One region of the Peribacillus sp. NPDC096447 genome, then DNA from elsewhere that is predicted to be linked to it. Evidence: riboswitches for the same ligand, from Rfam matches in the RefSeq annotation. Region 1 holds a riboswitch; each other region holds the start of a gene.

Region 1 (2,207 bases):
CCTTGTTCGACATGTTTAACTCCCCCAGATGCAATATCGGTAATGCTTTTCTATCCTTACCACGAACGACTCTCTATTAATTATTGCGGTTAGAAATGCTCTATCGAAAAAATATCAATAACACTTCAATTATATTTTCTTATCTTATAATAGTAAATATTCTGTAAAAATACAATTGTATTTTTGAAATAAACAGTTACCAAATATATCTTGGCAATTTTCCTAATCTAAAAATATCATTTTAAAAAAATGATGATCAATATTTCATAATAGTGATCATCCAAAAAAATAAATTTTTCAAGTACCTTAATAAAAATTAAGACCACTATAAAACTGCAGATATTGCCTTTTTCACTTCAAAAAAACTTGTTGACCTACCGAAAAATAGATGATAGAATTCCAATATTATTTTATAAGCATAATGAATGATTCAGCAGTGGTAGCTTATCACTGACCACATTTATTCACAACCGCATACAAGCAAGCGATGAATGCTATGGATGACACTATAGCAGGAGCAGCTTCTGGAGAGACTGTACAAGATGCAGCGCCGAAGGATTCACAATCTCAGGCAAAAGGACAGAAGAGTAACGAATGATAAAATTGTTATTCTGAACCCTTTAAGAGATTGGTATTATCCAATCTCTTTTTTTTATTGTCCATTTTGTGGTTGGACTAAAAACAACAGCTTTAAAACCAATGGGAAAGGCAAGCTGGACGAAAAAATCACGTCCCTCTCTCCAAGACCATGCAGGTAAACACATTCACTACCAAGACTATAAAAAAACGGGGGCGTTGGAATTGGCTAAACAAGAATTAAAAAGAGATTTAAAAAATAGACATGTACAACTGATTGCAATAGGAGGAACCATTGGCACCGGATTATTTTTAGGTTCCGGGAAAGCCATACAATTGGCAGGACCTTCTATTTTATTTTCCTATCTGATAATAGGGATTGCCTTGTTTTTTGTGATGAGGGCACTAGGGGAATTGCTCTTATCCAATGCAGGGTATACATCATTCACTGAATTTGCAACCGAATATGTCGGTCCATGGGCCGGCTTCGTGACAGGTTGGACATATTGGTTCTGTTGGATCATGACCGCAATGGCCGATATCATAGCTGTCGGCGTCTATATGCAATATTGGTTCGATATCCCTCAATGGATTCCGGCTCTAATATGCCTAGTCATTCTTTTAGGATTGAACCTATTGACCGTTAAGTTATTTGGCGAATTGGAATTCTGGTTTGCCATCATTAAGGTAATCACGATCATCGCCTTGATCATCGTGGGAATCATCCTTTTGATCATCGGCTTCAATACCAATACCGGAACGGTTTCCCTAACGAACCTATGGAATCATGGGGGCATGTTCCCCAATGGCATTTCCGGATTCTTATTATCTTTACAGCTGGTCGTCTTCTCATTTGTCGGTGTCGAGTTGGTCGGGGTTTCCGCAGCAGAAACGGCAAACCCGAGAAAGAACATTCCATCTGCCATCAATAAAATCCCTGTCCGGATTTTACTTTTCTATGTTGGTGCACTATTCGTCATTCTCTGCGTCAACCCATGGACACAACTGGATGCCACGAGCAGTCCATTTGTAGAGGTCTTTGCGTTAATCGGCATTCCTGTCGCTGCAGGGATCATCAACTTCGTCGTTTTGACATCCGCTGCTTCTGCATGCAACAGCGGTTTATTTTCAACGAGCCGAATACTTTATACGTTAAGCAGGAATGGCGAAGCCCCTGCTAAACTGGAAAAATTAAATAAACAGGCTGTTCCGAGCAATGCCTTATTAACATCCACAATCGTTGTATCAATAGGGGCATTATTAAGCAAGCTGATACCGGAACAGGCATTTACCGTCGTGACGACCATCAGTGCCATCTGTTTCATATGGGTATGGAGCATTATCTTGATTTCCCATATCAAATATTCGAAAACAAGGCCTGACCTAAGAGCAAAATCGACTTTCAAGGCTCCTTTTACACCCTTTGTCAATTACGTCATTTTAGGATTATTCCTGTTCATCCTTATTGTTATGCTATTTGCTGAAGCTACACGACTATCACTGCTCTTGACCCCAATCTGGTTCATACTTTTGGTGATACTATATAATTCTCGAAAAAAATATAGCTAAAGGAAATAAAGCCTTGAACTCACTATGAATTCAAGGCTTTATCTGTCTTAAGAACATATCAG
Region 2 (2,207 bases), on a different contig from region 1:
CTGATTTGGATGCAATCAAAAGGGCATCTTCATCAATGTCGAATTTAGGATGGTGATTGAAATATGCCTTCTCCACCCCTTTCGGTTTACAGCCAATGTAAAAGAAGCAGCCAGGAATCTTTTCGGCATAATACGAAAAATCTTCTGAACCTGAGAAAACCGGAAATTCCAAGACATTTTTAATATCTTTGTCATTCATGCTTTCCAGACTATTTTTCACGAATCCAGTCAGTTCAGGGTCATTATATAACGGAGGATAATCAGGCACATATGTTAGTTCGCACTGAACATCAAATTCCGTTTCTATCCCTTTGACGATGCGGTGGATTTCCTTATCGATCAGCTGTTGGGTCTCTGCTGTCATATAACGGACATCCCCTTCAATTTCTATACGATCTTTTATGACATTAAAGCTTCCTTTTCCATCGAAGGAGCCGATTGTGACCACGCCCATATCAAAAGGATTCAAGCGGCGGCTGATTACAGTTTGTACGGCTGTCACGAAATGGGCCCCTGCCACAATGGCATCATTAGCCATATGCGGGGAGGAACCATGTCCGCCTACACCCTTTATCGCCAGCTTGAAATAGGTCCGTCCAGCCATCGAATAGCCGCCGTGATACCCGACAACCCCTGCTGGATGCGACGGAAATAAGTGGATTCCAAAAACGGCATCCAGTTCATCCAAACACCCTGATTCCATAATGCTTTTTGCTCCACCTGGGGGCGTTTCTTCTGCATGTTGATGGATTATTTTAATCGTACCGGATAGGGAATCTTTAAGCTCATTGATGCAGTCTGCCAGAACCAATAAATAAGCGGTATGCCCATCGTGTCCGCAGGCATGCATGACACCTTCATTTTTTGAACGGAACGGAACATCCGCTTCTTCTGTAATCGGCAATGCATCGAAGTCCGCACGGAGACCTATCGTTTTCCCAGGTTTTCCGCCTTCAATCGTTACGATGATCCCTAATCCATTTCCTACATTCGTTTGAATCGACACATCCTTTCCTTTATAAAAATCAATGATATATTGTGCCGTTTTCTCTTCTTTGAAGGATAGTTCCGGATTCTCGTGTAAATGACGGCGGATTTGAACCATTTCCCCTTTACGGGCTTCCAGCATGTTCATTAATTTGCTTTTCACGTTCATGATCATTCTCCCCCTTATTTCAAGTTGAGCATATTAGTAAGTTCCAGTTCGCTGCATACCTTCTTATACAAAGTGCCAAATAAAAAAGGGCAAGGAAGGATTGCGTAAACTTACCGCTCCCCTTCTCTGTCCTTTTTACCTGAGAGTTTAGCTCCATTTTTGGTCATGGAGATTTCCCCTTTGGTGGCACACTGCTTCCTGCGCGCTCTCCAGAGTTGCGTTCAGCTGCGGTTCCATTTACCTGAGAGATTTGCTCCAAGGGATCTTTTTGGAACTTGCTCCTTCCCGGCCTCAATGCTTGCACTCTCCCACAACGTTCATCCGCTTGTTCTATCATTATATATTTTCAAAATATTCCAATTATATTATCACCGATTAAAAAATAAATATCAACTCAGAGTTATAAACTCTATTAAACTTTAAAAGGACCGCTGTCAGATGCTGACACGGTCCTTTTGTGTTTCAATATATTATTGTTCACGTTTTTTGTTTTTACCCATAATGAAGATGGGCTCCAACTCATTTTCTTCGTAAAGGAATGATAGAGCCGTTATTGGAACATGACCGCTGGCAAAGAAGCTCATCGCCATTTGCGCAAGAATATCATAGCCCGTATCATTCTTCACATCGGCAATGATGATGACATCCTGATGGGGAATGGCCACAGCCATGGTTCCCTCGATCTTGTCCTTCATTTCCCGAAGCCATGATTCATTTAAAATCCTGCTGGCATCATATCCATCATTCGTGTTCAAAAAATAAAATGCATTACCTGCAACGATATCCGACTTCATTTCAGTGGAGAGGGAACGGGCATTAAAAAGGGCAATTTCACGGATCCTATCACCCTGCCAATTTTCCCGTTGAATCATCTTCTCATCTATAAGACGGTAGGTTTTCCCTAAATCAAGGGCATAAAAAACCCGGGTTTCAGCCGTATGCTCATCGAATAAAAATGGATTTCCTTCTTCCGATTCCATTGGAAAGGAGGTCGAGCGGATGACTGGGAAAATGAATTTCTCCTTGCCTTCCATGCTGTGTTCCTCCCCCA
Region 3 (2,207 bases), on a different contig from region 1:
CAAGGAAGGAAGCATAGTTTTTAAGATCCGCATTCTTGGCAGCAAGCCTTGATAATTCTTTCATTAATGCAGGTTCCGATTTAGCAGGCTTGATATCGTATTCTCCTTGAAAACGAACGCTTTCAGGGATATCATTGAAAAGTTCTTCAGCAGTGGATACCCCTATCGCTTTCAGCATTTCTTGTTTATCTTGCTCTGTCATGGGTAAATAACGATGTTTCATCTAATGACCATTCCCCTCTATTTACGTGGTTTTTTATAAAAAGGTGTTTGTATTATAACGGCTTTCAAACGTTTGGATCGGATTTCCACTTCGACTTCCGCATCCAGCACCGAAAATTCCTTATCGATAAGTACCAAACCCACGTTTTTCTTCAACGTTGGTGATTGGGTACCGGTCGTGACCTCGCCAATGACTTTATCACCGCTGTAGACCTTATACCCATGACGTGGAATGCCACGGTCAATCATTTCAATTCCCACAAGCTTGCGGGGAGCTCCTTTCTCCTTTTGCTCAGCAAGAACGGCTTTCCCGAAAAAATCAACTTCCTTATCGACTTTTACTGCAAAACCAATCCCGGCTTCTATCGGGGTGATGTCCGCTGAAAGCTCCTGCCCATACAACGGCAGTTTTGCTTCAAAACGCAAGGTATCACGAGCACCTAAACCAATCGGCTGAACCCCCTCTTCGTTTCCGGCATCCATAATCGCCTTCCAAAGGGCGGGACCATTTTCACTGTCACTATATATCTCAAAGCCATCCTCACCAGTGTATCCAGTACGGGATACCATCGTAGAGATGCCGTTAATCATGACATTTTCCTTGAACTTGAAAAATCCAATTTCACTTAAAGCAGTATTTCCCGATAGTTTTTGTAAAATCTTCTCTGCAGATGGTCCTTGAAGCGCCAGCTGTGTATAGTCACTAGATACATTCTTGATTTGGACATCTTCCGGTAAATGAGCTTGCAGCCAATTGAAATCTTTTTCTGTGTTCGCAGCATTGACCACGAGCAGATAGTCATCCTCAGCCCTTTTATACACGATGAGATCATCAACCGTGCCTCCGTTTTCATAACACATAGCGGTATATTGGGCACCGCCCTGTTTCAGCTTTGATATATCATTAGTCAGCATCTTCTGTAAAAAGTTAAGGCTCCCGGGACCCTTAACATCGACTTCACCCATATGGGAAACATCGAATAACCCCGCTTTTGTACGTACGGCTTCATGTTCATCCTTTATACCCGAAAATTGGACAGGAAGTTCCCAGCCGCCAAAATCAATCGTTTTACCTCCGTATTCACGATAAACCTCAAATAGTGGTGTTCTTTTTAAATTGGTCAAAAAATGACCCCCTTCAGATTTTTTTAAATTAATTGGCTTCATTATCAAAAGCTTCTTGTCATTACGCATCAGATATATCCTGATTCATGATGTGAAAAAAGCACAAAAAAGGACAGAGAAAGCCCGTTTGAGCTTTTTCTCTGTCCTGAAACCTGAAAGTTTACCTATGTAATAGGTTTTCCCCTTTGGTGGCCGTCCAAAACGGGCGGCGCTCTCCAGAGTTGCGTCCAATAAGAGTTCTTTTGCCTGAGAGATTCACTGCTAAGTTTGCTCCTTCGGCGCTACATCCGTAGTCTCTCCCCTTATCTTCACCCGCATATAAATGGTCTACCTATGAAAGGAAGCGAATAAGCCACCAAGCATCGGTAAAACCCCTGAGCATTGTGGAATGCATTCTCTGCCAATTCTCCTGAAACTTCAGAAACCGTTTGATTGGTCTCCTTCAGTATTCTTGGATAAATTAGGAGCCTATAGCCCATACTAAGAAAACGCGAACTGCAAAATCGATGTACAAAGATTCTTTGTGGCGTTTGAAAATTGGAATTTTCTAAATATACTTATATCCTACCCTAAGAAACTTATCTCTGCAATATCTTTTGAAGAGAAATATTTTTCTTACTTCACATATGAAATGTTCGGGTTTTGACCTTATATTAAGGAAATTATGATTTAAGAGGGAGTTATTTCTATGAAAATCAATATATCCTTCAATTCTGAATGGAATGACGAGTTTCTGCAAAAGATGGAAAATGACGGTCCATGGGGAAATTGGGAGCTTTATAAGCTGGCGGTTCAAATGGAGGAAAATCTTATCATCCCTGATTTTGAAGGTTTACAGGCGCCCAAGCACCTCCCGCAGT

Evidence for each region. Region 1 has a riboswitch for glycine ahead of ACIQZD_RS20870 (amino acid permease). Riboswitches for the same ligand answer to the same signal wherever they lie in the genome.
Region 2: another riboswitch for glycine. It lies ahead of ACIQZD_RS04115 (amidohydrolase); the one in region 1 lies ahead of ACIQZD_RS20870 (amino acid permease).
Region 3: another riboswitch for glycine. It lies ahead of gcvT (glycine cleavage system aminomethyltransferase GcvT); the one in region 1 lies ahead of ACIQZD_RS20870 (amino acid permease).

The regions. Positions count from the first base shown of each region.
Region 1 is NZ_JBIWEV010000006.1:248,200-250,406, reverse strand. Features, by position in the region: gene ACIQZD_RS20875 (amino acid permease) at 1-13, opposite strand, end outside; glycine riboswitch at 515-593, shown strand; gene ACIQZD_RS20870 (amino acid permease) at 802-2,145, shown strand.
Region 2 is NZ_JBIWEV010000001.1:834,421-836,627, forward strand. Features, by position in the region: gene ACIQZD_RS04115 (amidohydrolase) at 1-1,150, opposite strand, end outside; glycine riboswitch at 1,281-1,371, opposite strand; glycine riboswitch at 1,375-1,477, opposite strand; gene ACIQZD_RS04120 (DUF1444 domain-containing protein) at 1,627-2,207, opposite strand, start outside.
Region 3 is NZ_JBIWEV010000001.1:394,400-396,606, forward strand. Features, by position in the region: gene gcvPA (aminomethyl-transferring glycine dehydrogenase subunit GcvPA) at 1-223, opposite strand, end outside; gene gcvT (glycine cleavage system aminomethyltransferase GcvT) at 241-1,347, opposite strand; glycine riboswitch at 1,486-1,568, opposite strand; glycine riboswitch at 1,572-1,659, opposite strand; gene ACIQZD_RS01970 (DEAD/DEAH box helicase) at 2,036-2,207, shown strand, end outside.